3 regions of the uncultured Hymenobacter sp. genome follow, and region 2 is predicted to be linked to each of the others. Evidence: riboswitches for the same ligand, from Rfam matches in the RefSeq annotation. Region 2 holds a riboswitch; each other region holds the start of a gene.
The links. A riboswitch is a leader RNA that binds a small molecule or an ion and turns the genes downstream of it on or off. The one in region 2 is predicted to bind S-adenosylmethionine.
Positions count from the first base shown of each region.

Region 1: it holds a riboswitch for S-adenosylmethionine, as region 2 does, so the genes downstream of both, ACFE7X_RS01750 (O-acetylhomoserine aminocarboxypropyltransferase/cysteine synthase family protein) here and ACFE7X_RS00595 (phosphoadenylyl-sulfate reductase) in region 2, are expected to answer to the same signal.
Region 3: it holds a riboswitch for S-adenosylmethionine, as region 2 does, so the genes downstream of both, metH (methionine synthase) here and ACFE7X_RS00595 (phosphoadenylyl-sulfate reductase) in region 2, are expected to answer to the same signal.

Region 1 is NZ_CAXTBM010000002.1:201,223-211,856, reverse strand. It holds gene ACFE7X_RS01785 (alpha/beta fold hydrolase) at 1-88, opposite strand, end outside; gene ACFE7X_RS01780 (hypothetical protein) at 179-1,180, shown strand; gene ACFE7X_RS01775 (YceI family protein) at 1,240-1,788, opposite strand; gene dxs (1-deoxy-D-xylulose-5-phosphate synthase) at 2,013-3,956, opposite strand; gene ACFE7X_RS01765 (YbhN family protein) at 4,248-5,336, shown strand; gene ACFE7X_RS01760 (lipocalin family protein) at 5,432-5,839, opposite strand; gene ACFE7X_RS01755 (LysM peptidoglycan-binding domain-containing protein) at 6,078-6,377, shown strand; SAM riboswitch class I at 6,712-6,825, shown strand; gene ACFE7X_RS01750 (O-acetylhomoserine aminocarboxypropyltransferase/cysteine synthase family protein) at 7,198-8,586, shown strand; gene metX (homoserine O-acetyltransferase) at 8,888-9,919, shown strand; gene ACFE7X_RS01740 (aliphatic sulfonate ABC transporter substrate-binding protein) at 10,015-10,634, shown strand, end outside.
Region 2 is NZ_CAXTBM010000001.1:162,861-173,494, forward strand. It holds gene cobA (uroporphyrinogen-III C-methyltransferase) at 1-758, opposite strand, end outside; gene ACFE7X_RS00585 (sulfate adenylyltransferase subunit 1) at 913-2,202, opposite strand; gene cysD (sulfate adenylyltransferase subunit CysD) at 2,317-3,228, opposite strand; gene ACFE7X_RS00595 (phosphoadenylyl-sulfate reductase) at 3,352-4,134, opposite strand; SAM riboswitch class I at 4,464-4,555, opposite strand; gene ACFE7X_RS00600 (lipopolysaccharide biosynthesis protein) at 4,903-6,381, opposite strand; gene ACFE7X_RS00605 (DUF7033 domain-containing protein) at 6,481-7,872, opposite strand; gene ACFE7X_RS00610 (hypothetical protein) at 7,932-9,221, opposite strand; gene ACFE7X_RS00615 (PIG-L deacetylase family protein) at 9,239-9,943, opposite strand; gene ACFE7X_RS00620 (acyltransferase) at 9,944-10,634, opposite strand, start outside.
Region 3 is NZ_CAXTBM010000029.1:38,470-49,103, reverse strand. It holds gene ACFE7X_RS13625 (tetratricopeptide repeat protein) at 1-36, opposite strand, end outside; gene metF (methylenetetrahydrofolate reductase [NAD(P)H]) at 193-1,149, opposite strand; gene metH (methionine synthase) at 1,293-5,006, opposite strand; SAM riboswitch class I at 5,079-5,189, opposite strand; gene ACFE7X_RS13610 (M14 family metallopeptidase) at 5,495-8,206, opposite strand; gene ACFE7X_RS13605 (DUF5686 family protein) at 8,784-10,634, shown strand, end outside.

The sequences.
Region 1 (10,634 bases), on a different contig from region 2:
CGGGAAACTCGCGCGTGAAATCAGTCCATATCTCTCGGCTTTCGGCAAAGCCGTGGAGAAACACGATAGTAGGGTGTTGAGAAGACATGAGGAATGACGCCGCTACGCACGCATGCGGCTGCATTGATGAACCGGCACAATTACGCACATTTGCTTGTTATCACGCTACGCTATCCACATGTCTTCTATCGAACGGCACAATTTCCATTATGCCATTGCAGTTGCAGCTGGTTTACTTGTTGCCCTGCTTGGCCGTTTCGCCTTCGCCAGTCACTTGTTAAACGATGCGGGCGGGCTGCTCATGCTGTGTTTTTTAGTGCTCATCCCAATGGCTCTTGGAGCTACAACGGCCCATTTCACGCCTCCTACAGCGAAGTGGAAATGGCGTACGGTGTGGAGCCCCTTCCTAACAGTCGTGCTATTCTTGTTCATGGCTCTGCTACTGCATTTAGAAGGCCTGATTTGCGTGCTGATTATTTCGCCGTTGTTCTTGGTCACCGCTTGGGTGGGGGCAATGCTCTACATACGCCTCACCGAAAATAAACCTGACAGAAACAAGACCTACACGCTTGCTATTTTTGCCCTCCTTCCCTTCCTGATGGCCCCGGTCGAAAGCCGGTTTGCTGCGCCCGACGACCTGCGACGCGTCGAAAACATGGTGGTAATTGCAGCGCCAATCGACGTAGTATGGCAGAATATTATCCGTGTTCCACCTATTCAGGCAACTGACTTAGGCTCAAGTTTAGTAGATAACATCGGTTTTCCGCGCCCCGTCGAAGCCACGCTAACCCACGAAGGCATTGGCGGCATCCGTCACGCTACTTTTGAGCGCGGCGTCGAATTCATTGAGACGGTTGACGTTTGGGAGCCACAACGCCGCTTGTCGTTTAGCATCGTACCCAATACAGTTACCATCCCTCCTACCACCTTCGACGAGCACGTAACAGTAGGCGGACGATTCTTTGATGTGCTACGGGGCACGTATGAATTAGAGGCCGCCACAGCCGGCCATACACGGCTTATTCTTTATAGCCAGCAGCGCCTGAGTACCCGCCTCAACCCTTACGCTGGCCTCTGGACTGATTATGTGATGAGTGAAATCCAGCGGCGAATTTTAACCGTTATCCAGCGGCGCTGTGAAGCCGGAGGTAGTCAACCCGTTGCTAACAACCATAAGTAAAAAGAGCAGACCACCTGAAGTGGCCTACTCTTTTTACTGTAATTCTATTCAAAACTCGTTTAGGCGAGTACTTCTTCTTTTTGCTTAGCGAACTGTACGCTTGCCGACAGCTTCACTTCCTCGCCTACTACAATAGAGCCAGCTTCAGTGATGCCTTCCCAGGTCAAACCAAACTCCTTACGGTTGATTTTGCCGGTGATTTCGAAGCCCGCTTTGGTGTTACCATAGAAATCAGTGGCTGTGCCGCCGTAATCCACGTCCAGCGTTACGGGCTTGGTTACGTCCTTAACGGTGAGATTGCCAGCAACCTTATACGTATCGCTGCCCGTTTTGGCGAACGAGGTTGATTCGAATATAATGTTGGGATAGGTGGCGGCGGCAAAAAAGTCGTCCGCTTTCAAGTGCTGGTCGCGCTGCTCCTGGTTGGTGTCGATGCTGTTTACGTCAAGGGTCAAATGCACGCGGGCATTTTCGAACGAGTCGCCGTCGGCTTCAATAGTGCCTTCAAACTTCTTGAAAGAGCCGGTTACCGTCGAAATAACGAGGTGTTTGATTTTGAACTGTACTTCGGAGTGCATTGGGTCGAGGACCCATTGGGTAGCTGCCATACGTGTAGGCGTTGATAGGATAGATTAGAAAACACCTTATGGGCTTTCTGCCCTTTCAGATGACGCAACAAATGTACATACATTATTTAAATTGATGTACGTACATCAATAAATATTTTTCTTGCCCTATCACAATCTCCTGAAAACCACCGGAAATACGAAAGCCGAAGCAGCATCAGCTACTTCGGCTTTTGGTAAAACAAACCCATTGCTCGGTATTCGGCCTACAGCAACACGGTTTCCACGGCGGCTTTTGCTACCACTTTGCCGCTCAGCTCGCGCATAGCGGCAGCAATACCATCGGCGTCGAAGCCGCACTCTTTGTAAAGTTCATCTTGCGTACCGTGCTCTACTACCCGGTCGGGGATGCCGAGGCGACGGACGGGGACACTGTAGCCGTGGTCGGCCAAGAACTCCAGCACCGCCGAGCCGAAACCACCTTGCAGGCAGCCGTCTTCTACGGTCACTATTACTTGGTATTGCTGGCAAATGGTGTGAAGCAGCTCTTCATCTAGGGGCTTGCAGAAGCGCATATCGTAGTGGCCGGGGTTTAGGCCTTCGGCTACCAGCTTGTGAGTGGCTTTGGTGGCGTAGTTGCCGATGTGGCCGATGCTGAGCACCGCCACGCCTTCACCCTCGCGCACTACGCGGCCTTTGCCTACCGTGATTTTGCGTAGTGGCTTGCGCCATTCCGGCATCACGCCCTCGCCCCGCGGGTAGCGGATACTGAACGGCCCGGCATTTTCGGGCAGCGTAGCCGTGTACATCAGGTTGCGCAGTTCCTCTTCGTTCATCGGGGCCGAAACCACCATGTTCGGGACGCAGCGCATGTAGGCTAAGTCGTAGCAGCCGTGGTGGGTGGGGCCGTCGGCACCGGCGAAACCGGCGCGGTCGAGGCAGAACACCACATGCAGGTTTTGCAGCGCCACGTCGTGCAGCACTTGGTCGTAGGCGCGCTGCATGAACGACGAGTAGATGTTGCAGAACGGGATGAGGCCCTGCGTAGCCATACCGGCCGAGAAGGTCACGGCGTGCTGCTCGGCAATGCCTACGTCGAAGGCGCGCTTGGGCATGGCGGCCATCATCAGGTTCAACGACGAACCCGATGGCATAGCCGGCGTCACGCCCATGATTTTATCGTTCTGTTCGGCCAGCTCGATCATAGTGTGCCCGAATACGTCCTGGTACTTAGGCGGCTGTGGCGTCGAATAGGTTTTCTTGCTGATTTCGCCCGTTACCTTGTCGAACAGGCCAGGAGCGTGCCATAGCGTTTGGTCTTTTTCGGCCAAGGCGTAACCTTTGCCCTTTACCGTCACACAATGCAGGATTTTGGGGCCCGGGATGCTTTTCAGGTCGTTGAGGATGGTAGCCAAATGCTGCACATCATGGCCATCAACCGGCCCGAAATAGCGGAACTTCAGCGCTTCAAACAGATTGCTTTGCTTAAGCAGCGTTGCCTTCATGGCCGACTCCACTTTGCGGGCAATCTGCTGCGGATTCGGACCAAACTTCGAGAGCTTACCCAACACGTTCCACAACTCGTCGCGCACTTTATTGTAGGTGCGGGACGTGGTAATGTCGGTAAGGTATTCCTTGAGCGCCCCCACGTTGGGATCAATGCTCATGCAGTTATCGTTGAGAATAACCAGCAAGTTGGAATTGGTAACGCCCGCGTGGTTGAGCGCCTCGAAAGCCATACCAGCTGTCATGGCCCCATCACCGATGACGGCAATGTGTTGCCGGTCGAACTCCCCTTTGTAGTCCGACGCTACGGCCATGCCGAGCGCGGCGCCAATACTGGTGCTGCTGTGGCCTACCCCGAAAGCATCGTACTCGCTTTCCTTGCGCTTCGGGAAGCCCGACATGCCGTTGTAGCGGCGGTTGGTCGGGAACCGGTCGCGGCGGCCCGTCAGAATCTTGTGGCCGTAGGCTTGGTGCCCTACATCCCACACGAGCTGGTCGTGGGGCGTGTCGAACACATAGTGCAGCGCCACTGTCAGTTCCACTACGCCCAACGAAGCCCCGAAGTGCCCCCCGTATATCGAAACCGTATCAATAATGAACTGACGTAGCTCCTGGCTCAGTTGAACCAACTGGTCGTGACTGAGCTTTTTCAGGTCGTCGGGCGAGTCTATGGCCGCCAGCAATTCACCGGGTTCGACAATCATGTATAAAGGAAGCAGATGGGATAAGGCAACAGCCGACTGCCGAAAAGGTTACTGTACCTCACGGCCGCCCGCTGCGTACGACACCCAAAGTTACGGGTTTTCTGTTCGGGCGGTTCAGCTGAAAGTTGGTTTATGAACCGGCGCTTCCCCACAATTAGCAAGCCAAAACAACAGTTGCCGCGGTGGCAACGGGCAGAAGTAGCAGGTCTAAATCGTTCTTAATTAACGCTTCTTTAACGCCCTACCCTGCCAGAATGCCTACTTTTGATTTACGATACCTGCGCATCCCTCATGCCCCATACCTCTGTCGATCAACAAACTGAAGATCAGCAATTACTGGACAAGCTCCGCCCTTCGCGCATTGTCTTGCCGGTGCTGATTGGGCTTAGTGTCGTCGGTTTTATGTTCTGGCGCAGCTATAAGCCCGGCGACTTAGCGCCCCTCACCCACGCCAAACCATTCTGGCTTTTCCTGATGGTGGCCGTGCTCCTGGCCCGCGACGCGGGCTACGTTTACCGCATCCGCTACCTCACCCAAAAGGTGCTTTCCTGGCGCGCCTCCCTCGACGTTATCATGATTTGGGAGTTCTCGTCTTGCGTGTTGCCCTCGGCCGTAGGCGGCACCGCCGTTGCGCCGCTGCTCCTGCACAAGGAAGGTATTTCGCTCGGCAAATCAGTGGCCTACATCATGGCCACCGCCATGCTCGACAACCTCTATTATGTGCTGGCGGTGCCGCTGGTCGTGCTCATCGGGGGCGACGCGCTGTATCCGCATGAGGCATTGCAGGGCGGCTTGGTGGCCACATTGCGCATCGGCTTTATTGCTAGCTACGTGTTCGTGACCATCTACGCGCTACTCATGCTCTACGCCATCTTCATCAACCCACGGTCGGTGAAGCGGCTGCTGGTGCGGCTATTTTCGATGCGTGGGCTGCGGCGGCTGCGCGGCAAAGCCTACAAGATGGGCAACGAACTGGTGCTGGCTTCCGCCGAGCTACGCGGCAACGGCTGGGGCTATTGGCTGCGGGCATCCCTTAGTACCGCCTTCGTCTGGACGGCCCGCTACCTGGTAATTGGCTGCTTGATTTCGGCCTTCATTGACGTCAGCTGGCCGGAATTCTGGCTGATTTTCGGCCGCAACCTCACCTATAAAGTTATTTTGCTGATTGCCATTACGCCCGGCGGCGCCGGTATTGCAGAAGGGGCGTTTCCTACCTTCTTCGGCAAGTTCATCGGCACTCCCACCATGACCAACTTCATGGTGCTGCTCTACCGCCTCGTGACCTACTATCTGTACCTGATACTAGGCGCCGTGTTTCTACCCCGCTGGATAGCCCGGATATTTGGTCCGCGCAAAGCGGCCGCCGTTATGCATTCGTAAGTCCTTTACGTCAACCGCCACGCACAAAAAAGTCCTTCTACCATGGTAGAAGGACTTTTTTGTTGTTAATGCAGTTCTAATTGCTGCACCTTTTGCTATTCTTTTTCGAGGCGCAGTTCGGCACCCTCAGGGCTCCTCAAGGTTAACTTATCATCCGTGAGTGTTACCACATCGAAGGAGTTACTTTGGGAGGCACCGTCGGGAGTCATGGCGATTTTTTTGCCGGCTTGGTCGAAAGTGTATTTGCCGTTTACAGCCCCCGCTGAAGAAGTCATATTGTATTGTCCGTTGGCGAAGAACGTGATGCGGTCATCTTCTTGCGCGTCGGTTTGCTTCACTTTGTCACCGGTAGCATCCAGCTCTTTATCTGTTTTCCAGATCTTGCTTTCGGCGCCGTACAACATGTTAACACCTTCTACTTTGCCTTCTTTGCTGCCGCAAGCAGAAGTGAATACTACCAGCAGCATTAGCAGGCTGGCTACATAACGAAAGGGAGAGGCCATCGTTTTCATGAGATGTGCAAATTGGTTGAAAGTGGGAGAGAGTACGATACCGCTCGTGCCAGGCCCAAGCGATACTGCGCTTCTTACGACGGGCTTCCGTAAGATGTTCAGCTCCTCTACTGTTGACTTTCGGAAGCTGAACTTCTTACCAGCTTCAGCGTATGATGCCTGACACCGTGGCCATCAATTGCATGAAGATGAGCTGCGTTCTGCTTTCACCTTAAACCAACGCACGACCATGGGATTATTTGATTTTCTCTCGAACGAAGGCGAAAAAAAGCCTGTAGAACCCGCTGCTAAGCCTGCTACCGGCGGTGCTACCGACTTCTTTGGCAATCCTGCTCAACAAACGCAGCCCGCAGCCGCACAAGGCCAGAGCTACACCGTTGTAAGTGGCGATTCGCTATCCAAAATCGCCAAGAACCACTACGGCGACGCCGCTAAGTGGCACCAAATCTACGATGCCAACAAGGCTACCATCGGCGCCAACCCCGACCATATCGAGGTAGGTCAAGTTTTGACCCTGCCACAGATCTAGGAAAAATTCTCTTAGAAATATTATAAAAGCCGCTCTGTAGTAGGAGAGGCTTTTTTTATGCCGCAAACCCAGACAAGCAATGCAGTGAATAAGGCTTTCGGAAGATCGGAAAGCAGAAAACTCGTCTATTGCAGATTGTCTACGCCTCACGAAAAGCAAGCTTATCGCCCTGATAATCAGCGATATTTAATACAAATAGATATAAATTTGGAGATAACAAATACAGCGAAAAAGAAAACAAAAAATATTTTTCGATTGTATTGCGAATATTAAATCCGGTTTTACATTTGCATCACCAACCCGGTACTCCCCGCTTACGGTGGGACAGTTTTCAGATTTATACAGAAGTGGCGAGAGAACAGGCTCCGTGACCCACTGGCAACCTTCGTTGAAGCGAAAGGTGCCAATTCCTGCCCGTTCCGACATTCATCGGCGGGAGAGATAAGTTGAGTACCATGAAAAACAACCTAGATTCCGCTTTTCTTTTCCTATCCGCTTGGCTCGCTTCAACGCGTGCTGGTTCGCTGATGGGTTTTCGTGTTTCGACTGTTGCCATTTCGGCCGCTCGAATGCGAATGCGCCGCTGTTGTAGCGCCCACTGTTGCTGTTGTTAACCACCTGACGGTTCCTGGCACCCTCCTCGCCCCTTAATGCCACTCAGTAGCACTGGTACGCCTTCGGCACCTGCGCTGCGTTCTGCCACCCCTGCGCCACTGCGCTTCGGTTGGGGAAGAGCACCCCCGCCACAATTATTTGTGGTTCATTTTCAGCTAGATACACTCTCTTTCTTCCTACATACACTTCTTAAATCAGTCGAATCATGTCTGCTCCAACCCATCATTTCGAGACGCTGCAACTTCACGCTGGTCAAGTGCCCGACCCCACTACCGGCTCACGCGCTGTTCCAATTCATCAGACCACTTCCTACGTGTTCAAGAACGCCGAGCACGGCGCCAACTTGTTTGCTTTAAAGGAGTTCGGCAACATTTATACGCGGCTGATGAACCCGACTACCGACGTGTTCGAGCAGCGTATTGCGGCCCTCGAAGGTGGCGTAGCAGCATTGGCCGTGTCGTCGGGGCAGGCGGCGCAGTTTATTGCCCTCAACAACATTTTGCAGGCCGGCGACAATTTCGTGAGTACGGCCCATTTGTATGGCGGCACTTACAACCAGTTCAAGGTAGCTTTCAAGCGCTTAGGCATTGAAGCCCGCTTCGCTGATGGCGACAAGCCAGAGAGCTTCGAGCCATTGATTGACGAGAAAACCAAGGCTATCTACCTGGAAACCATTGGCAACCCGAGCTTCAGCATTCCCGATTTCGAAAAGATTGCCGCTATTGCCGAGAAGCACGACTTGCCACTTATCGTTGACAACACGTTTGGCGCGGGTGGTTACCTGTTCCGGCCGCTAGAGCACGGGGCGCACATCGTAGTGGAATCGGCGACGAAGTGGATTGGCGGCCACGGCACTAGTATTGGCGGCGTGATTGTGGATGGTGGCAAGTACGACTTCGGCAACGGCAAGTTTCCGCAGTTCACGGAGCCGAGCGAAGGCTACCACGGCTTGATTTTCAATGATGTATTCGGCATAGGTGGCCCATTCGGCAACATCGCCTTTATTATCCGGGCCCGGGTAGAGGGCTTGCGCGACTTCGGTTCTTCGCAGAGCCCCTTCAACTCCTTCTTGCTGCTGCAAGGCCTCGAAACCCTAAGCTTGCGGGTGGAGCGCACCGTAGAAAACGCTTTGCGCGTAGCTACTTGGCTGGAACAGCACCCGCAAGTGGAAGCCGTAAATTATCCGGGCTTGAAGAGCAGCCCTTACAACGCACTGGCGCAGAAATACCTGAAGCGCGGGGCCGGCGGGGTTCTCACGTTCGCCATTAAAGGCAGCAAAGACACGGCCACTCAATTCATCGATAACCTGAAGCTGGTTAGCCATTTGGCCAACGTAGGCGACGCCAAAACGCTGATCATTCAGCCTTCGGCTACCACGCACCAGCAGCTATCAGAAGTGGAGCAGCGTGCCGCCGGCGTGACGCCTACGCTGCTGCGCCTCTCCGTGGGCATCGAGCATTTCGAAGACATTCAGGCCGACTTGCAGCAGGCATTTGACGCCGTACGCGACGCTGCACCTTTGCAGTCCGAGGCAACAAGTGGCGACGCACTGCCCGAGCAGGAAGTGGAACACGCTGCCGTGCTGGAAGTATAGGGAGAGGAACCAGCCCGGCCGGTCGTGAGAGGGGCGGCCGGGCTCTTCCAGCAAGCGCAGCACGTGGGTGGGGAAGCGGTTTTTTTGTGAGAGAGGGAGCCGCTATTCCTATCCCACACTAGCACGGGTTGAGCTGGTTTACTGGCTCAGCCCGTTGGCTGTTTGTAGCGGGGTATCAAATGTATAGCGCAAAACGAGCCACTTGATACTTGATAGAACAGAATGCCCGAGCAAGCTGGCGTCCGCGAAGCCGCCGCCTGAGAGATAGCAGTCATCTCTCATTACTTCATTACCAAACAAAATGCCTGAAAACCAAAGCTTACATCTGCCCGAATCTTTGACGCTGGAAAGCGGCCAAGAACTCGCGGGCGTGGAAGTAGCTTATTGCACTTTTGGCACGCTGAACGCCACCGGCGACAACGTGGTGTGGGTGTGCCACGCCCTCACGGCCAACGCCGATGTACTTAGCTGGTGGCCGGGCCTGTTCGGAACAGAGTGTCATTTCGACCCGGCCGACTGGTTTGTGGTGTGCGCCAACGTGCTTGGTTCTTGTTACGGCTCCACAAGCCCTCTTTCACTGGCTCCCGAAACCGGTGCTCCCCGCTATCAGCAGTTTCCGCTGCTTACCATCCGCGACTTGGTGGCGGCCCACGAAGCGTTGCGCCAACACTTAGGCTTAACGCAGATTCACACGCTGATTGGTGGCTCTCTGGGTGGCCAACAGGCATTGGAATGGGCTATTCAGCAGCCAACTGTGTTCGAGAACTTGGTGTTGCTGGCTACCAATGCGCAACATTCGCCTTGGGGTATTGCTTTCAATGAGGCGCAGCGGCTCGCTATTTTCGCCGACTCCACTTACCACCAAGCAACGCCTGACGGCGGAACAGCTGGTTTGCGGGCTGCCCGGGCCATAGCGCTGCTTAGCTACCGCAGCTACGGTGCCTACGGCGAAACCCAAGCAGAACCGACTGACGATAAAACAGACGACTTCCGCGCCAGCGCTTACCAGCAATACCAAGGCGACAAACTTGTGGCTCGCTTCAACGCCTACACCTACGTGGCACTTTCCAAAGCCATGGATTCGCACCACGTAGGGCGCGGACGCGGTGGTGTCGCGGCGGCTTTGCGCCGGGTACGGGCGCGGACGCTGGTGATAGGCATCACGTCTGATGTGTTGTTCCCGCCGGCGGAACAGCAACTCTTGGCCCGCCACATTCCGGGAGCCATGTATGCCGAAATGGATTCCCGCTTCGGCCACGACGGCTTCCTGATTGAAACGGCCCACATCACTCATTTCTTGGAACGCTTTCACGCTCTCAGCTTCGCGCATTAACAACGCTTCGAATACAGGAATACAGCAAGGAATATCATGCGCTGCGGAAGCTCCTCATGACGGGCGTATATCTATAGCTTTTTCATTGTTTTCTCATGAAACCAAACACCTCCCGTCGTACACAACCTGCCCGCCTGCTTTTCTTTGGCAGCTTGCTAGCACTGCTTCTGGTGTTAGCCGGATGTGGAGGAATTAGCAATGAGACCAAAAGTGCGCAGCCAGACATTATCCGTCTGGATTATGCCTACTACAACCCCTTGAGTTTGGTATTGAAACAGCAAGGCTGGCTGGAAAAGGATCTTGCCAAACAGAACATCAAAGTGGAATGGGTGCTCAGCCAGGGCAGCAACAAGGCCTTGGAGTTTCTTAATGGCAGCAGCATCGATTTCGGCTCCACGGCCGGCGCGGCCGCACTGATTGGCAAAGCCAATGGCAACCCGCTGAAAGCCATTTATATCTACTCGAAACCAGAATGGACGGCACTATGCACCGGCCCGAAATCCACTATCAAGTCGGTGGCGGACCTGAAAGGCAAGCGTGTGGCGGCTACCCGCGGCACCGATCCGTACATCTTTCTGCTACGCGCCCTCGACCAAGCCGGGCTGAGTGAAAAGGATATCGAGCTAATTCCGTTGCAACACCCCGATGGGCGGGCCGCCCTCGAGAAAGGCGACGTTGACGCCTGGGCTGGGCTGGATCCCCACATGGCTAAAGC
Region 2 (10,634 bases):
CCGGGTAGTAACTCGGCTGCCTCGGAAGAAGCGGTAGCCAGTCGAGTTACTTCACCGATGATGATGATGGCCGGAGCGCCAATGCCCGCGGCCGCGGCACGAGCCGGCAGTTCGGCCACGGTACCCGTTACCAGTCGGGCAGTCGGCAAAGTGCCGTTTTGGATGATGGCCGCCGGGGTATCGGCCTGTCCTTGCTGACAGAAAAGCGCTGTGATACGCTCCAACTCACCTAAGCCCATCAAAATGACGGTGGTCGTGCGCGTACCGGCGGCCTCGCGCACACTGCCCGACAATTCGCCGGTGGCGGTGGTGGCCGTAATCACCCGGAATCCTTCGCTGGCCCCCCGGTGCGTAACCGGAATGCCCACGCTGCCCGCCGCTGCAACGGCGCTGCTAATGCCGGGTACATAGTCGGTAAGCAAGCCGTGCTGCTCGGCGTACAGCATTTCCTCGCGCCCTCGCCCAAACACAAACGGGTCACCACCCTTCAGGCGCACTACGTGGCCGCACTGGCGCGCATACTCCACAATCAGCGCGTTGATTTCATCCTGACTGTGGCTGCGCATGCCGCGGCGCTTGCCCACAAAAACCGTTACGGCATCGGGGCGGGCGTGGGCAAGCAAGTCGTTGTTAGCCAGCGCATCATAAAGAATCACGTCGGCTTCGCCTAGCACCCGCGCCCCTTTCAGGGTGAGTAGCTCCGGGTCGCCGGGGCCGGCGCCAAGTACGGTGAGGCGAGGGATTTTAGTGAGTGACATGAAGGATAGTTAAGCAGCAAAAAAGAACGTCATACTGAGCGAAGGGGGAGCCATAGTCGAAGCATCTCGCTAGTGTGGCAACCTCATTAGCACCACAACATCAGCACGCGAGATGCTCTGCCTTCGCTCAGCATGACGTTCTTTTTGCAAAAAGTTAGATAGAAAAGGCCACCGGCGGCGCCAAGGGAGCCGTGAAGTAGTCGGCGTTGGCGGCGCCAATCAGGCCGGCGGCCACTGTGTCGCCGCTCTGCTCATCAACCAGAATGAAGGCGCCGGTCACGCGGTTTTCGTGATAGTTGTCGACGGCCAGCGGGACGGCCGTTTTGATGCGCACCCGCACGATGTCGTTGAGTTGGGCAGAGTCGGCGGCGCCGCGGGCGAAGGTTTGCACGTTCACTTTGTGCAAAATGGTAGGCACGGCCGCTTTCACCACCGCCGAATGATGCTGCAACAGTAGCTTGCGACCCGGCCAGAGCGGCTGCTCGCTCATCCAGCAAACCGTAGCTTCAATTTCGCGCGTGAGGTTGGGCACGTGCTCCACCGGAATAATGGCGTCGCCCCGGCTGATGTCCACATCATCGGTGAGGCGGAGCACCACGGCTTGCGGCGCCACAGCAACTTCCACTTCCTGCTGATTTACTTCAATGGCCTCAATCACCGATTCCAGGCCCGAGGGCAGCACTTTCACCCGGTCGCCGCGGCGGTACTGACCGCTCTGAATCTGACCGGCGTAACCCCGGTAGTCGGGCAGATCGGCAGTTTGCGGTCGGATGACATACTGCACCTGGAAGCGGGGCTCAGCATTAGCTGCTTCCACGGCGGCTGGCACGCTTTCGAGGTGTTGCAACAGGCTCGGGCCCGTGTACCACGCAATACGGTTGGAGTGTTTCACCACGTTGTCGCCGTGCAGGGCACTGAGCGGAATGGCGGTTGCGGCGGGTAGCTGGAAGTGGTCGGTGAGGGCGGCGTAGTCGGCGGCAATCTGGTTGAAGATGGTTTCATCGAAGCCCACCAAATCCAGCTTGTTGACCGCCAACACGAAGTTGCGGATGCCCAGCAGCGCGGCCACCAGCGTGTGGCGGCGCGTTTGCTCGACCACGCCCTGCCGCGCATCGACCAGCACAATGGCCAGATCAGCGTTGCTGGCGCCCGTTACCATGTTGCGGGTGTATTGCACGTGGCCCGGGGCATCGGTGATGATGAACTTGCGGCGCGGCGTGGTGAAATATTTGTAGGCAACGTCAATCGTGATGCCCTGTTCTCGCTCGGCCCGCAAGCCGTCGGTGAGTAAGGCCAGATCCACGGTGCCGTGCACGGTAGGGCGATTTTCCAGCGCCGCCAGTACGTCCAGCGATACCGAGTCAGAATCGTAGAGCAGGCGCCCAATCAGCGTGCTTTTGCCGTCGTCGACGCTGCCGCAGGTTATAAATCGGAGAAGGTCCATGAGCTTGATGTGCTGATTGTTGATGTGATAATGTGTTGATGTACGACGAGTTGATGTGCTATTTTGCCGACGGTTTGGCCTTGCTGTTCATTAGCACATCAGCACATCAACTCATCAGAAATAGCCGTTGCGTTTTCGGTCTTCCATACCGGCTTCCGAAATGTTGTCGTCGAGGCGGGTGGCGCCCCGCTCGCTTACTTTGGCCAGCAGCAAGTCCTGGATGATGTCTTCCACGGTGCTGGCGTCACTTTCCACGGCGGCCGTGCAGGTGGAGTCGCCTACGGTGCGGAAGCGCACCTGCCGGGTCACGATTTCGTCTTCCTCGTCAAGCTGCAAGTGCTCCGATAAGCCCAATAGCTGGCCGCTCGGCAACACCACGCAGGTCCGCTCGTGGCCGAAGTAGATGTCGGGGAGCTGAATGTTTTCGCGCTGGATGTAGCGCCACACGTCCAGCTCGGTCCAGTTGGAAATCGGGAAAACGCGCACGTTTTCGCCTTTCTGAATGCGGCCGTTGTACACGTTCCAGAGTTCCGGGCGCTGACGCTTGGGGTCCCACTGCCCGAACTCGTCGCGCACCGAGAAGATGCGCTCTTTGGCGCGCGCCTTTTCTTCGTCGCGGCGCGCCCCACCGATACAAGCGTCGAACTCGAACTCCTCGATTACCTCCAGCAGCGTGTAGGTTTGGAGCGGGTTGCGGCTCGGGAACTTGCCGCCCGGCTCGCGCAGGCGCTGCCGCTTGATGGTGTCTTCCACGCTACGCACAATCAGCTTTTCGCCCAGCTCGGCGGCCAACTGGTCGCGGTAAGCCAGCACTTCCGGGAAGTTGTGGCCCGTATCGACGTGCACCAGTGGGAAAGGAAAACGGCCCGGCCGGAAGGCTTTTTCGGCCAGCCTGGTGAGCACAATAGAATCTTTGCCGCCCGAAAAGAGCAGCGCAGGCCGCTCAAATTGGCCGGCTACTTCCCGCAGGATATGGATGGCTTCGGCTTCCAGCCGGTCGAGGTAATCGAAGGAGTGCGCACTCATGGTTTCTAGGATATGCTGTTGCTGGGGCAGCGCCGGGAGTTCAAGTTGCATGGCTTCTGATGGTAATGGCGCCGCGTATATTGGCTTGAAGCAGTTGCTTCAGATGTGAGAATAAGGACGAGGTTATTGAGTTTCTTCAACTGGCTCCACTACCGGGTCGGGGCCGTCGTGGTGCGTAGCGGCGGTGGAGTGCAGGCCGCATTCCTTGGCCGAAAGGTCTTCCCACCACCAGCGGCCGGCCCGGAAGTCCTCGCCGGGCTTGATGGCGCGGGTGCACGGCGCGCACCCGATGCTCACGAAGCCTTGCTTGTGCAGCGGGTTTACCGGAATGCCGTTCACTTGGGCGAAATCCACGGCTTGCTCCCACGTCCAGTCGAAGAGCGGGTGAATCTTGGTGAGGTTGTGCGCCGCGTCCCACTCCACCGGGTCCATAGTTTGCCGGTTCTGCGACTGTTCGGCGCGGATGCCGGTCACCCACGCCGCCTGGCCGGCCAGGGCACGGTTCAGCGGTTCTACCTTGCGGATGTAGCAGCACTCCTTGCGGTTGTCGACGCTCTCATAAAAGCTGTTGGGTCCCTTGGTGCGCATCAATTCTTCCACGCTTTCCTGGCGCGGAAAAAATACCTCAATGGGTTGTCCGTACTTGAGCAAGGTCTTGTTCCAGGTGGAATAGGTTTCCTGAAAGTTGCGGCCCGTATCCAAGGTGAAAACTTTGATAGGTAGCTCGTTATCGAAAATTAGATGGCTGATAATTTGGTCTTCCAAGCCAAAAGAAGTCGAGAAAATGGCCTTCTCGGGGAAGTGAGTGGCTACAAGGCGTAGCCGTTCCAGGGCAGAAGCGGATGTGAGCTGAAGGCGCAGATCGTCCAGCACGGGAACGACCAACGCGGCAGAGGCTGCGGGCATGACAAGAAAAATGAGGAGGGTTTGCCGCGTTGGCAAAGGTCCGGTCGGAGAATAGCCTCGGTGGGTAGCAACGCGAAGGCGCGGCAAAGACCAGTCGGAGGCAGAAAGCGGAACGGGCGAAAACGGAGCAGAACTAGGTGTGCAGACGCACTAGCTCACCGAAATCAGCGCACGAACCAAGAAAAAGGAGGGTGGCGCTACTTCTAACAACAGCAACCAAAAGCCACGGTCATACAGACGGGGCTTGCCATGCCACAACATCCATGCTGTAGAGCATAGAAGGCGGCAGAAGAGGTGGCGGCGTTGATAGAGCGTTTCACGGCAACTTGTTTTTATATGGTCAGGACTTGGCACCGTTCCAGATGATCTGGGGGTTGCCGGCGTTTCGTCGAGCCTGTCTCTCCACGCCTCTGTATAAAAACAATCCTTTTGGGGGTAAAGAATTGATACTACAAATGTACTAGCCGAAATTTTATACTTCCAAATTTATTTACTGCGAATACAATGAACAACCGCTGCCGCTGCCTTATTTCAACAAGTATGCTTCAGAACTAATTGGCAAAAACTAAGTTTTGAATCGAGCAGAAGGAGCTTTAAAACGTCGTAATCATCATAATTAAGCTGAAGTTCTTGTTTTTGGCTGCGCTTTATAGCAGTGGCTGAAGTAGGGAATAGCAAGCCAATAATTATATGACAATTTAACGGCAAGAGTCGGCGGAATGTGTATTACTCAAGCATTTTACTGCTTAACAATAGCTGTAGTGGGATCTAAGCTGGTCCGCGGCGAAGTAATTTTTGCAGTATCTCCCGAACCTGGGGTTCGGCATTAGTGACCAGCAGCAGCCCGCCGTACAGCACCGTAAGCACACTCGACCGCAGCAGCATCGTGACCAACAAGGAGTGCACGAAAGGTACCAGCCACGCCGCCAGGCCCGCGGCGGCGGCCAGCAGCAGAATAAGTGGCACGCGCCGATCAAAAGGCTGCAACCCGAAGCTGTGCCACACAAACCAGGTGCGGGCCAGGTTGATAGACAGCAGGGCCACCGAAGCGGCTACCGCGGCGCCAGTCAGGCCCATTCGCGGAATCAAAAGTAGATTCATGACTACCGTAGCCAATGCCAGCGAAGCATTGAAAATCAGGTCGTAGCGGTAGCGCGGCGACGTGACGACGATGAGGCCATTGAGGCCCGTAATACCATCGAAGAGGCGCCCGGCCAGCAAAATCAACACGGCCGAAGTACCGGCGGCGTAGGCTGGTTTCATTTGGGTGAAGATGAAATCCAGATTCAGGGCGATGCCGAGCGCCAGATAGCAGCCGAGCATGGTGTTTAGGCGGGTAGTGCGCTGGTAGAAGTCGGCCATGCGCGGCAAGTCGTTGTTTTTCCAGTACTCGGCCAACAGTGGAAACGCAATCTTGTAGAGTGCCCGAAACGGCAGCACCAGCGCCGTGCTGATGAAAAACGCGGTGGCGTAAATACCCGCACCTTCCAAATCAACTTTGGCGCCCACCATAATCGAGTCGATGCTGGAAATAACTACGCCCGATACGTTGCCAAGCAACGCGAAGGCGCCGAAGCCGAGCATTTCGCGCAGTGGCCGCACCCGCAGCGCCGCCGTGGTAGGTCGTAAATGCAGCTCGCCAATAAAAGCTGTGTACACCGTGAGCAGCAGCGCAATGCAACTGATGGCCCCCACGTACCACAGCACGTAGCCGTGAAAATCGAGGTAGCCGCCCGCAAAGAGCAGCGCCCCGGCCGTGACGAGCAGCCGCAGCACGATTTCCTGGGTGAAAGACGAAAAGGCAGTGTGGTACAGGGCCTTCAGGTAGGCGTCTTGCAGGTTGATCAGCAAGACAAACAGCGTCAAAACCAGTCCCCAGCTATAATAGCGGCCCAACAGCGCGGCATCCTTACTGTACCAGTACAAGACCAACGGCCGGCCTACTACATACAGCACAGCTATGAGCAAGAAGCCGAGCAGGGGCACTCCCAGCAGAAACGGTAAAAAGCCGTGGTGCCCAGTTTCCGGCTTGCGGAAATAAGGGAAAAACCGCACTCCCATGTTGCCGAACCCAAACGCCGATACCTGCGCAAACAGGGTGGCAATGGCCATCAGCACACTGGTCAAACCTATTTGTTGCGGCTCCAGCACCTTTGGCAGCACCAGCACCGTGTTCACGAAGCCTAGCCCCAACCCAGCGTAAGAAATAATGGTATTGCGCAGCCCCTGCCGCTGAACGATGCCCAAAGAGGTGAGAGTGAAATGGTGAATGAGTGAAGTAGCTTCTGGCGCGAATGGCGCGAAGTAGGTAAACGTCTGCAAACGTAGACTACTTCGCTCATTCACTCATTCATTCATTTTCTCGCAGATGTCGCGGCCGTTAACGAAGGCGGAATTGTGGCTGCGAAGGTACTGCATCAATTCGGCGAACTGGCGCGGACCCGTGGTTTGGTTGGCGGGGTCGAAATGGTCGTTGTGCCAAAGCAGCGTGCAGACTCCCCCGAATCGCTCAATTTCCCGGAACATTGGCAGTAGGGCCGGCAAGATTTCGTCTGGAGCTAGCTGCAAATAGTTGGGGTGATGCAGCGTGACGTCCATCACGGTGAGCGGGATTTCGAGAAAGTTGCAGTAGCCGCCCGCTGCGAAGTCATAAGGGAAAAACGGCTGGCAATAAGAATTGCGGAAGCCAAAATGCTCGGCGAAACCTAATGTGGAATCGTAAAGAAAATTGGTCTGATTGAGAATGGTAGGCGTAAGGCGTGGTTCCCACTGCAAGTAATGAAACCGATTGCCAGCAATAAGCTTCGGGAGCTGTTGCTTTTCCTGTTGCAGCCGTACCGCATCGGTGGAAGTGCCAATACTGCCATGTACAGCCAATTCAGCGCCTCGTTCGGCTAAGCCTTTGAGGCGCTTCTGCGTAGCGGCAACGGCTAATTTATAGTCGGCATTAGGAGTGCCATTGGCGGCCTTACGGTGTTCAGCCAGAAAGAAAAACGTGCTTTTCGCGTTGAAACGATTCACAATCTGCTGCACCGATTCTAAATTGTTCCAGGCGTCAGGTTGGGTGAGGTGTTGCCAAAGCCGCCGACCGAAGCGCAACCAGTTACGGCGGTATAAAGCGTCTTTGGCGGGCGCTTTCCAAGCACTATGTAACTCGTCGACATCGTGGGTAACGAACGTGGCGAACGGCGCATTGTCAGTCCATCGGCGTGGTAGTAGTGGCTTACCGGTCACGTGCTCGATGGCCGTTTTCAGAATATCGAAGTAGTAATTCACGACGGGCACCGTCACGAAACCGTAGCGGTATTGCACGCTGGCGGCGTATGGAAAGCGCCCGTGCCGGTCTCGCTCGGCAGAGAAATATTCCTGCCAGCCGCTGAGCAGGTAAAAGGCCGCCGAGATAATGTCAGTGTGGATATAAGCACGGTTATCGGGCAAGAACTCCACTAGCGGTTTATCAGAGGGCGGCCCAAAGAAAAACGGCAAGTGCTGATTCTGCCATTCCTGCCAGACTGGCTCAGAAGGATAGGGCTCTTCCGCATCAAAAAAACCGGCCGCATGGTCTGCTATCTGTAACGAATCGTCAGGGTAGCGGCCTCCTACGCTAATATTGGTATACGTAGTAGATTGATAGGCCGCCCAAAAATGGCGCATAACGTAGCCAACCCGTACATCACGCGCTATGAACTGATGATGACTTTCAGAAACAGACCGAGCGTTGGTGTTGCCGATATTCATGCGCTAACGGAAATCTGGAAAGCACTTCTGCTATTGAAACCTCGGGCACAAGCTAAAGCTTATGTTACAGTTTTCAGCCACTCATTCAGTAAGCGCACGGCTCGCTCACGGCTGCGGCCTTCATCCGGAGTGCCTAGCGTGGCATTGTAATACGCAGCGCGCCGGTAGATGTCAAGCGGCTTGTGCTGCTGGTACTTGGCAAGCAAAGCAGATAGTTCAGGCAAGGTGTTGGCCCGTTCAACTAGGTTGTGCGCTACGTAGCCGTAATAATCGTCGGTGGTGGCGTGGGTGTTGAACCGGTAGTAAAGACCCACGACGTTCAGTAGGGTGGCTTCGAGGTGGGTGCTGGTATCGGCGGCAATGAGGGCATCCTGCTTGATTAGAAACTCAAACACGCTTTCCTGCTTGGCGTTAGAGAATTGCAACTGTGGATATTGGCGCTGTATGAAACTAAAGTCGCGGGTGTCGCTGGGGTGGGCGCGAAAGGTGAACGTAAGGTCTGGAAACTTCGGCAGTAAATAGTGTAGCGTAGCGGTTAGAGCCTCCGTTTCATCGAGTACGTTGCAGGCCAGCCCGACCCGTTGCGCGGCGGGGTTTTGGTTTTTCATGCTCAAGAACTCGTCGGCTTTGGGCATGCCTACTAGCGCAATCTGGCCTTGTATAGGACCGCACTGGCGGTATTTGTCGAGTGCATCTTGGCCTTCGAGTAGACTTAAATTGAAACCCAGCGGAGGAAAGCTGGCGCTGACGCTGGCGTGCTGAATGTAGGCAGTGGGTATGCCTTCGGTACGGCAGGCTAAAAGCAGCGCCCGGCTATCATCATTGTGGTCGTTGGCGAAAACAACGGCCCGTGGCCGGTGCTGCCGAAGCGCCCGGCGGTACACCTCGTAGTAGCCAATGGCGCTGTAAATCAAATCGAAGAACCGCCAGGCCCGTTGGCCCTCCGTGCGCATAAGGCCTGCCAGCACCAGCGGAAACTGCCAGTAATACAGCAGCTTCCGCCGGAGCGAGAGGCGGTTCACTGCGGTATTGTACCGCCCGATTTGCTTGCTTTGCCCGGCCACCAGCACTGCGTCAGGCAGGGCTTCTCGTACAAAATGCAGGGACTCGTAGTTGTTCTGACTGACTACGTATAACCACACCGCGCCCCGCAAACTTTCCGGGTTGCGGATCGGCTGAAAGACGTTTCCGACTAAGCGTAGCGCCGTATAGCCCAGTACTTTGCCCAGGCGCCGCAACGAATTAGCAGGCGAGATAGACTCTAAAGCATGCTGTGGAAAGCCAGCAAAATGATCAGTGAAGCGGACATACAAAATTTCCCGAAGCCGGTCGGTCAGGTGTCCGAGCATAACATTGTGTAAAAAGCCTAGCCTATATGACGAATCAACATGAATGCCTCGGCAAATGGCTGCCCAATAACGATGCCCCAGCGTTGAGCTAGTATCCGCAGAGCTTCAGGAGAGCGAGGATGCGGATACGGCCGCTTCTCAAATTCATACGCTTCCATACCCGCAACTTTAGCAGCAACATCCTCTTGCGTTACTGCCAGGAAAAAGTTTGGCAGAAAGGGATTTGGAAAATTAGCCGCCTGCCATTCCGTGGAAGAAGGCGTTTCGCAAGCTAAAATAGTGCGCATGGGTTCACCTGGCAGCGGACGGCAAGCGGTAATAACTGCCTCGAACGTGCGACGATGGTCGATATTCGTGTCGCCACCATGGTGCGTGAAGACAAGGTCAGGTTGAAACTCTTCTTTTTCCTGCTCTATTACTTTGACAAGATCAAGCAGATCCACCGAATCAAAACGATTGTCAGCGAAATCGTAGATGCCAGTAGAGGCATAGCCGATAGCTGTTGCCGCTCGCTCGATGTTACTGCGGTGAACAGCCAATTCCTCCGCCCAATGTTCCGGGTCTCGTACAGTTGCTCTTGAGGTAATGCCTTCTCCTAGTATAACGGCTCGTGCCGTGCATCCATGCCGGGTTACTAGCCGGTGAATTGTTGCTCCTAAGCCCAAAAGCTCATCATCAGGATGCGCGACTATCACTAAAACTTTACGGTTGCTGAAGTCCATCTAATCCAAAGAAACTGCTAGAAGCCGACGGTATTCTTCGGGTAGGACAGAGGAAAACGGCTGGCCTGTGTAGAATTTGATACCCCGGCGGCGCAAAAAGTCGCGGAAATCCTCTTCCACTTCCGTAAAGCTTCCTGCCGTCTGCATAGTGTCAAGATGGAAGACAACCTGATTGCAGCGTAGCTGCTGCGCAGTAGGATCATAAGAAAGCTGAACCTGTAGCGGCTTGTAGGCGGCTAACCGTTCATAATCAGTGATGATACGGCGGACTAGGTGTTCGTTGCGGGCAGCGTCTTGGCTGGGATATACATTCTCTTTTAAAACGCGAACTGGTATGCCGCCTGCTAAGCAGCCATCGGGAAGGTCTTTGTTGATCAATGAGTTGGTTCCGATAACGACGTTGTTGCCAATGCGCCGGTTGGGTAACACGGTTGATTTAGCTGGAAGCCATACTTTGTTACCAATGTGTACGGGGCCGAAATCAGCAGGAAAGCCTTCCAGAATAGGCAGGTAAGAGCCATGAGTCCAGATAGCAACGTCTTCTCCAATGCCCACATACTCACCGATGGATATAGCATGGTTGACGTTTAGCGTTATGCGTGCGCAGATCATGGAGTAAGACCCAACGCGCAGGTGTGCATCTTCGCTAAACTTGCCTCCGTGGCCAACTACTACATTGGAATCCCAAAAC
Region 3 (10,634 bases), on a different contig from region 2:
CCGCAGGCGCACAAACAGTTCATCAAGAGTCGACATAGTTGAGTACTAAGTGAATAAAACAGCGCGCCAGGTAGCGCGGTACAGACAACTTCTTTGTACGAGAGCGTAGTGATTCTTATTGAATACCCGCTCTTCTGAAAGAGGTTGTTTGTACCGCGCTACCTGGCGCGCTGGCTTAGCTTATTTAATTGGCTAGAACAGTTCCTTGGCCACTCGCCGGATGGACTCTGACTTGCCCATACTGTAGTAGTGTAGGCTCGGCACCCCGTGAGCCATCAACTCTTTCGATTGATTGATGCACCATTCGATACCTACCTGACGAGCGGCATCATTGTCGCGGCACTGGCTGATGGCTTCCACTAACGGCTCCGGCAGGTTCAGGAAAAAGGTGCGCGGCAGCATCGTGAGCTGGCTTTTGGTTGTGAGCGGCTTCAGGCCCGGAATGATGGGCACAGTAATACCAGCTTCGCGGCAGCTTTTCTCGAACTTAAAGAACTGCTCGTTGTCGAAAAACATCTGCGTGACAATGTAATCTGCGCCCCGGTCTACCTTATGGCGCAAGTAGCGGATATCGGCGCCGTAGTTGGGCGCTTCGAAGTGTTTCTCGGGGTAGCCCGCCGTGCCGATGCAGAAGTTGGTAGCCCAGGTGTCATCCTGCTTCTCGTCCAAGTATTCGCCGTGGTTCAACGACTTCACTTGTCCGATAAGGTCGCTGGCGTAGGCGTGCCCGTCTTCATGAGGCTTGAAGGCTCCTTCCGACTTGATTGGGTCGCCGCGCAGCGCCAGCACCGAATCGATGCCAAGGAAGTGCAGGTCGATAAGGGCGTTTTCGGTTTCTTCCTTCGAGAAGCCACCACAAATCAGGTGGGGCACCGTGTCTACATCGAAGCGGTTTTTGATGGCCGCGCAAATCCCAACCGTGCCGGGCCGCTTGCGCACCGTCTTCTTCTCCAAAAACCCATTCGGATGCTGGCGGTACACGTACTCTTCGCGGTGGTAAGTCACGTCGATAAACGGCGGCTTGAACTCCATCAGCGGCTCGATATTGCTGAATAGGTTCTGGATATTCTCGCCTTTTTTCGGTGGCAGCACCTCGAACGAAAACAAGGTTTTACCGTTGGCGCGGGTTAAGTGTTCGGTTACTTTCATAGGGTGGGCACCACCCCGGCTCCTTTAGAAAAAGAGCCGGATGGTGAGGGTGTAGCTTAAGACTTAGCTCCGGCTAAGTGCAGTAGGATGTATTTGGTTCTGGCACCCCTTGCCCGGAGGGAAGGGATCAACAAGAAAAACTCTTACAGCGCAGTCACGGGCACTGCTGTTGGCTCGTAGTTCAAATTGGGCATCAGCCAGCGCTCTAGTTCGGGTAGCGGCATGTTTTTGCGCTGGGCAATATCAGCTACCTGATCTGCCCCTATCCGGCCCAAGCCGAAATAGCGTGAATCGGGATGCGCGTAATACAGGCCGCTAACCGACGAAGCCGGGTACATGGCCAAGTTTTCAGTGAGACTAATGCCGGTTTTGTTTTCAGCATCAAGCAGTTGGAAGAGCGTGATTTTCTCGGTGTGGTCGGGACAGCCGGGGTAGCCGGGCGCCGGACGCACCCCTTTGTACTTCTCTTGAATCAAGTCTTCGTTGGAGAGGTTTTCAGCGGGGTCGTAGCCCCAGAACTCTTCCCGCACCCGCTGGTGCAAGCGCTCAGCAAAGGCCTCGGCCAAGCGGTCGGCCAGGGCTTTCATCATGATGCTGGAATAGTCGTCGTGGTCGGCTTCAAACTGTTCCAGGTGCTTTTCGATGCCGATACCCGCCGTTACGGCAAAGCCCCCGATGTAGTCAGCCCGGCCGGTTTCCAGCGGCGCCACAAAATCGGAAAAAGCCAGGTTAGGCACCCCAGCAGCCTTCTCGCTTTGCTGACGCAGGGTGAAGAACTCGGTGGCTACTTCGGTGCGGCTGTCGTCCTTGAACACCTGAATGGTGTCGTAATCTACGGTGTTGGCGGGCCAGAAGCCGATAACTGCGCGGGCCGTGAGCAGCTTCTCGTCGATGATGCGCTTAAGCATGGCTTGCGCGTCGTTGAAGAGCTGGGTGGCAGCTTCGCCCACGTTCTCGTCGGTGAGGATGCGCGGGTAGCGGCCTTTTAGCTCCCAAGTCTGGAAGAAAGGCGTCCAGTCGATGTACGTGGCTAGTTCGGCTAAGTCGTAGTCTTCCAGTGCTTTGGCACCCAAGAAAGTAGGCTTGGCAATGGGCGTCGTTTCCCAGTTAGCCTTGAAGCCATTCTCGCGGGCATCCTCAATGGAAAGGTAGTTTTTGTCGCGCTGACGGCCGGCGTAGTCTTCCCGCAACTGGCGGTATTCGTCGTGCACCGTGCGGGCGTATTCGTCTTTGGCGGAACCAAGCAAGCCGGCTGCTACACCCACACTGCGCGAAGCGTCGTTGACGTGCACAATGGGCCCCGAATAGTTGGGCGCAATCTTTACGGCGGCGTGTAGCCGCGACGTAGTAGCACCACCGATTAGCAACGGCGTTTTCAAGCCACGCCGCTCCATTTCCTGCGCCACATACACCATCTCGTCAAGGCTGGGCGTAATCAGGCCGCTTAGCCCGATAACATCGACTTGCTGCTTCACGGCTTCGTCCAGAATCCGCTCTAGCGGTACCATCACGCCCAAGTCCACAATGTCGAAATTGTTGCAGGCCAGCACCACCCCCACAATGTTTTTGCCGATGTCGTGCACGTCCCCTTTCACGGTGGCTAGCAGAATCTTGCCAGCCGTTTGGCGTTCCTGCCCGCGCTTGTCGGCCAGCAGATACGGCTCCAAGTAAGCTACGGCCTTCTTCATCACCCGCGCTGATTTTACCACCTGGGGCAGGAACATTTTGCCGGCGCCAAACAGGTCGCCCACCACATTCATGCCGGCCATCAGCGGACCTTCAATCACCTCCAACGGGCGGCTAACTTGCTGCCGCACTTCCTCGGTGTCCTGGTCGATGAACTCGGTGATACCACGCACCAAGGCGTGCTGTAGACGTTCCTGTACCGGCAAGCTGCGCCAGGCATCGGCTACTACTTCCACTTTGTCCTTCTGCTTTACCGTTTCGGCAAAGTCCACGAGGCGCTCCGTAGCATCGGGGCGGCGGTTGAGCAGCACGTCCTCACAGAGTTCAAGTAGGTCTTTAGGAACTTCATCGTACACGCCCAATTGGCTCGGGTTCACGATGCCCATATCGAGGCCGGCCCGGATGGCGTGGTAGAGGAACGCCGAGTGCATGGCTTCGCGCACGACGTCGTTGCCGCGGTACGAGAAACTGATGTTGCTGACGCCACCGCTGGTGAGGGCACCGGGCAGGTTCTGCTTGATCCAGCGGACGGCCTCGATGAAGTCCAGCGCGTAGTTGCGGTGTTCTTCCATACCGGTGCCTACGGTCAGGATATTCGGGTCGAAGATGATGTCCTCGGCCGGGAAACCGACTTCGTTTACCAGAATGTCGTAGCTGCGCTGGCAGATTTCAATACGCTTCTCATACGAGTCGGCCTGGCCGTTCTCATCGAAGGCCATGACCACCATAGCGGCGCCGTACTGGCGCACCGTGCGGGCGCGCTCTTTGAACACTTCCTCGCCTTCCTTCAGCGAAATCGAGTTGACAATGCTCTTGCCTTGCACGCACTTCAGGCCGGCTTCGAGCACACTCCACTTCGAGGAGTCTATCATCACCGGCACCCGCGAAATATCGGGCTCGGAGGCAATCAGGTTCAGGAAGGTGGTCATGGCCTGCTCGGAGTCCAGCATGCCTTCGTCCATGTTTACATCAATAATCTGAGCGCCGCCTTCTACTTGGTCGCGGGCCACTTGCAGGGCCTGCTCATAGGCGCCGGTCCGGATGAGGCGGGCAAACGCGCGGCTACCCGTCACGTTGCACCGCTCGCCCACGTTCACGAATAGGCTTTGCTCGGTGATGCCGAACGGCTCCAAGCCACTTAGGCGCGTGGCGGGCGTTACCTCCGGCAACGGCCGCGGCTCGTACTTGTCGGCCAGTTTGGCTAGTTCGGCAATGTGCTGCGGCGTGGTACCGCAGCAGCCACCCACCACCGTTACGAGGCGGTCGGAGAGGTAGCCTTCCACGACGCCTGCAAACTCCTGCGCCGACTCGTCGTAGCCGCCGAAAGCGTTGGGCAGGCCCGCATTGGGGTAAGCGGAAATATGCACGTCGGCAATGCGGCTTAGCTCTTTCACGTACACCTTGAGCTGGTCGGCTCCGAGGGCGCAGTTTAAACCCACGCTTAGCAGCGGCAAGTGGCGGATCGAGTTCCAGAAAGCTTCCACCGTCTGCCCCGACAGGGTACGGCCGGAAGCGTCGGTAATCGTTCCCGAAATCATGACGGGCACCACCCGGCCGCCTTCATCGAAGAATTTCTGCACTGCGTAAAGGGCCGCCTTGGCGTTGAGCGTATCGAAGATGGTTTCGATGAGCAAAGCATCGGAACCGCCATCAATGAGGCCGCGAACCTGCTCGTGGTAGGCCGTAGCCAACTCGTCGAACGTCACGGCCCGGAAACCGGGGCGGTTGACGTCGGGCGAAAGAGAGGCCGTGCGGTTGGTTGGTCCTACGGCGCCGGCTACGAAGCGAGGCTTGGCGGGGGTTTGCGCTGTAAACTCGTCGGCTGCTTCTTTGGCCAGGCGCGCCGATTCATAGTTCAGCTCATACACAATGTCTTCGAGCCCGTAGTCGGCCTGCGCAATGGTGGTACCACTGAACGTGTTGGTTTCCACCATGTCGGCTCCAGCCGCGAAATACTCGGCATGAATACCCTTGATGATATCGGGCCGGGTGAGGCTGAGCAGGTCGTTGTTGCCCCGCAGAGGCTTGGGGTGATTGGCAAAGCGGGTGCCCCGAAAGTCGGCCTCTTCCAGCGGATGCCGCTGAATCATGGTGCCCATGGCTCCGTCGAGCACAAGTACACGCTGTTGAAGGATGGCGTAAAGCGGGGAGTCGGGACAGTGCGTTTTCATAGGTTTCTCTTTACAGAATGCCGTCGTTGAACCAGCTCATCCAGAAAGAGAAAACTGCGGGCGCAGGTTCCGTACTTATCTTCTTTCGCCGCAGAAATAGGACGAAATGGGAGTTGGCACCTTGTTTTACTCAGGTTGCCAAGACGTCGTAGGGCCCAGTCCCTCGGTCTTTCTGGATAAGTGACTCAGCAAAGGTACTAGCCAAGTTGTCAGAAAGCAACAAGCCGACCTATGAGGATAGGTCGGCTTGTTTAAAATTCGGGCAGCGCTTTTCAAGAATTCAAGGAATAACGAATTAGCTTATCGGAATGCCCTTTAATCTTTCTTCACGCAGTTGGGAACGGACTTACCGTCTTTCTTTTTCATTTCATCCTTTTCGTATCCTTTCCAGCGAGGATCTTTACTTTTCGGAGGCTACTTTCTTCTTGGTCCTAATGTTTTCCGATTAAGTGAATACGACAGATTGGCCTACGTCCTGGGTTATCCGGCTACTCCTCGCTCGCTGGGGGTGGGCTGGCCCGCATCAGTTGCCCAAAGAATATGCTGTTGAGAAACAGCTTGTTGGTGCCGTACCAGAAAGCACGAAAGTTGGGATTATCCACCAGGGAAATAATTCGGCCGGCCCCCACGTCGGTAATATCCACTGCGGCGGTGCTGCGCAGCTTCAGCTCGTTGGCTTTGGAAATAAAGCCACTGGCCAGCGGACGGGCAGTATACATGAGTGGGTTGGAGTAGGGACCAGCGGAACGCTCCATAAAGACGGTATGGTCCCGGAACAGAAACACATCGGGACTGTCGTAGCCGTAGCCAAGCGGGTGCGTTAGGTCAAGGCGGGCGTGGAAGATGGCCCCCGTAATTTCCTGGGCGCTGGCCGTGTTGCGCATCCCCACGTACGGTCGTTGCGGCAACGGGCTAGCAGGTGCCGCCGGCGCGACTACAGCCCGGCCCGGCCTAGGCAAAACCGATGGAGCAGCGGTAGCGCTGGCCGGGGCAGTTGGGCTGGCGGCGCCGAGCACAGGCGCCGTTTCTGGGGCAGGCGGCGTGGGGGCCGGACTAGTAGCCTTGAACTTACTGGTTGATAAGCCGTTGTCGGCTAGCCATTTGGCGCCGCGGCCCAGTGCCAACAGGGTGTTGCCGCGCTGCACCCAGGCCCGCAACTTTTCGCGGGCCGCGGCCGATATCCCGGCATACGTGCCGTCGGAAGCCACCAGCACGGTGTAGCGGTCCAGGTTCACCCGGTCCAGGGTTTCAGGAGCTACTAGGCTGGGCGTCATGCCGAAGCGGTTATCCAGCAGGTGCCAGGCTTCGCCCACGTCGGTAGGACTCACGCCGGGCCCGGCCAGCAGCATAATTTCCGGCTTTTTCAGAGTTACCAAGTTCACGCTGCCCAGCTTCAGCCCCTGCGTCGACAAGCCCGTGGTGATGCCCACCACGTCGAGGCCGTTGGCTACGGCAACCTGCTGCATGAGGGTGTAGAGCGTATCGGCGGACATGGTTTGCAAACCCACCGGCACTAGAATGCTGCCGTAATCCATCTTCCGCTCTCCTACGTAAAAAGGTTCAGTCGCCACTTTCACGGTCAGCTTGCGGGCTAGCAGCGTGTTCAGCGCGCGCGGGGCGTAGTAGCCGTGCCAGCTGAAGGCGTAGGCATACGCGGACTTGTCGCCGAGCACCTGGCCCGTGGGGAAACTTACGCTGTCGAGGCGCGCACCCAGCAGCCGGCCCGCCGACGCCTTGGTTACGGCGGCCATGTTTAGGCCGAAGGCCCGGGGCAGCGTCCAGGCCGAGATGTCGTAGAAAATGCTGTCCTGAAACGTGCTGCGCTCCTCAAACATGGCCTGAATCAGGCGAAACTGCGGTTGGTCGGTGGGCACCACGTAGGCATTGGCGGGGCTGAAGGTGTAGCCGTTGAGCTTAATGGGCGTTTGGGGGCGGTACACCGCAATCTGGTGCTGCCGGATAATGCGGGCCAGCTCGTAGGCGCGGGCCGGGTCTTGGTCGGTCCCGAACAGATAGGCCCGCACGTTCTGGCCGCGGGCTTCGCGGACCGCCTTCTGGTAGAATTCGCGCTGGTAGTTCAACAAGTCTACCCGCAAGGCCTGCACCGCCTCAATAGACGACAACGTGGTAGCCACTTGGTTGCGGATGGTGAAAGGAAAGCGCAACACGCCATTCACGCTCTCCTGGGCGTGCCCGCGCGAACTGGCCTGCTCAAACAAAATGCCTACCGCGCCGTTCACGTCGGGGTAGGTCGAGCCCTTACCGTAATAGAAGTCGTCGTAGTTTTCCTCGGTGAAGTAGAGGGAGCCCATCTTGTCCAGCGCTTTGGCATGGTAAGCCCCGATTTTCTGGGTAAGCTCGAAGTTGCGGACCGGGGTGAGCGGATGCTTGCGCGAGGGTACGCCGGGCTGGAAAAAGAACGTGGAATTCGTGCCCATTTCGTGGTGGTCGGTGAGCAGGTTGGGTTTCCAGTCGTGAAACTGCCGGAGCCGGCCGCGCGACTCGGGGTGCTGGAGGGGCAGCCAGTCGCGGTTCAGGTCAAACCAGTAGTGATTGAATCGGCCGCCGGGCCAGACCTCGTTCTGCTCCAGATTGGCGGGGTCGGTTACCAGATTTGCGCTGCGGCGCGCGTTCACCCAGCCCGAGTGGCGGGTCAGGCCATCGGGGTTGATGCTAGGGTCAACCAATATCACCGTGTTGCGCAGCACTTCCTCGATGGCCGGGCCCTGCGCGGCGGCTAGGTAATACACCGCTAACAGCGAAGCGTTGCTGCCGCTGGGCTCGTTGCCGTGGACGCTGTAGCCCATCCAGAACACGGCCGGCATCTTACTCACGTCCAGCTGGTTGGAAACGGCAGGATCGGTTAATTTGTGGTGCTCAGCTTTGATCTGAGCGATGTTGCGTTGGTTTTCCGGGGCCGTAATAGTGAGCAGCAGCAACGGCCGGTGCTCGTGGGTGCGGGCGTATTCGGTAATACTGACCCGGTCAGAAGCCGCGTCTACGGCCCGCAGATAGGCTAGCAACTGGTCGTGGCTGATGTGCCATTCGCCCACCTCGTAGCCCAGCACGGCGGCCGGCGTCGGAATAGCGGGGTTGTAGGCTATAGCTTGGGGCAGGAAATAAGCCAGATTTGATTTGGTCTGGGCCTGGCCCGCGAGGGTTACCACAAACGCTAGCAACAAAGCGTAGTATTTCTTCATAAAACCAGTGAGTTTGCTTCCAGAGCCGAGTCCTATAGCTGCTCTGCGTTCTGGCAGCGCCTTAAAAATTAGGAAGTGAGCAACGAAAATGTTCTTGACAGAAACAGCCGGATAGGAGGCGCCAGCCTTATCAACTCTGTTGGCTGTAGCCGAATGGATTGCAATAATATTACAACATCTTACTGCATACATCCAATTCTCAAGTTTCCCATGGTTTCGCCCACCAGATTTAGAGCCTCTCCTAATAAGGTTTCTTTTTGTCCTTCTTCCGAGGCAGGAGAAATCCGAGTTAAACCGCTCACCGAAGTAACTCAGATTCCTTCTGCCTCGGAAGGACAGGTGCCTCCGCGTTACTGTTCCCGAAGCCTATATGGTTTGCCTAGCGGCCGTTTGCCATGGCAGACAGCAGCTGAACCAGAGTCGCGTGAAAAGCATTAACTAGTAGTTAGTGGCCCTCGAATTCTCTTCATTAAATTTTGTCAACTAAACCTACTGCACTTGCCCGCTCGTATTCTGTATCTTACGGCTTCGGGCTCTGCTTTTTCCTGAACTATAGGCATTTATTTATTCCTGAATCTTGCAGTTCCGAATTAGATATCCACTGTTAATATTGCTGCTGATCGGGGCTCAATTCGCTGAAGCGCAGCAGCTTTTGGTGCGAGGACGAGTTACGGAAGCCGCTACGCAGAAGCCCGTACCGTTTGCGTCCATTTTTGTACCCGGCACCACGGCGGGCACTACCGCCGACGCCGACGGTCGCTACCAGCTCAGCACGGCCCCGGCCGACACAGTGGTGGCCTCCGCCTTAGGCTTCGCGCCCATCAAGAAAGCGCTGAACCGACAGGCCGCCACGCAAACCCTTGACTTTGCGCTCGGCGCCGGAGCCGTATCGCTGAATGAAGTAGTGGTGCGCCCCACCGAAAATCCGGCGTACGCCATCATGCGTCGGGTGCAGCAGCACAAGCCCCAAAACGACAAGCAGCGCCTCGATGCCTTCGAGTTCGACAGCTACAACCGCACCGAAATCAGTATCAACAACTTGCCCGACCAAGTGGCGCGCCGCAAAGTGCTACGCCAGATAACCGCCGTAGCCGACAGCATCGGCTTGGAGCGCGGAACCGACGGTAAACCCATCGTGCCCATCTTCGCTTCCGAAATGCTGTCGCGCTACTACGCGCACCAGCGGCCGGTGCGGCGGCGAGAGGAAATCAAGCGCAACCAGATGCGCGGCATTGCGCCCCGCGAAGGCTCGGTGGTGTCCCAAATTATGGGGTCTTCTTTTCAGGACTGGGACTTCTACCCCAACTGGCAGCAGTTGCTGGGCAAAGACTTTATTTCTCCTATTGCCGACGGCTGGAAGTTCACGTACGAGTACGAGCTGCAAGATTCGGTGTACATCGGCCAGGACTTTTGCTACCAACTAGCCGTTACGCCGCGCCGCCCGCAGGACCTAGCTTTCACCGGCACCATCTGGATAACTACCAACTCCTACGCCCTGCGCCGCGTTGATTTACGGGTCAGCCCCGAAGCCAACCTCAACTTCGTGGACCAGGTGAAAGTATGGCAGGAATTGACGCCTACCCCCAGCGGACCGTGGCTGCCGCTGCGCACTCGCGTGCTGATTAACATCCGGCCCACGAGCAAGAGCACCGGCTTCATGGCTCGCTTTACTACCGTTAATTCCAACTTCGAGGCCGGCAAATACCATCCGCTCGAATTCTACGACGTGCCCATGGAAACGGCCTCCGATGCCTTCAAGGGCGAGGCCGACTATTTTGATAAGAACCGGCCCGACTCGCTATCGGTGCAGGAGCAGAAAACCATGATGGTACTCGATTCGGTGCGCAAGCTGCCGGCCGTTCGGTCGTTGCTGGAAGTGGCCGACGTGTTGGTGAATGGCTATTACCGCGTCGGTAAGATTGACGTAGGGCCGGTACTGGCTACCATTGGCTACAACAACATCGAGGGCTTGCGGCCACGTATCGGTTTCCGTACTACACCCGAAATCAGCCGGACTTGGACGGCCCGCACTTACTTGGCTTATGGCCTGCGCGATACGCGCCTGAAGTACGGCTTGCGCGCCACCCGTATTCTGGACCGCCGTTCCTGGACCACCATCGGCTTCGAGCATCGCCACGACATCGATCAAGTAGCGTTGCTCGACAATGATTACGCGCTGGAAAACCCGCTCTTCGAAGCCTCGGCCCGCTTGGGCAACATCGACAACGGCCGGCCCCTGCTCCGAGACCTGTCGTTGCTGTCGTTTCAAACCGACTTGTTTCGGGGTTTCACGCAGAAGCTAACACTACGCCGGCAGCAGTTTCGTCCGCTTTACCGCTTTGCCTATTACACCAACGAGGCCGAACCCGGCGCGCCTACCGAAGATAATTTCAACGTGTCGGAGGTAGTGGTAGAGTCGCGCTACGCC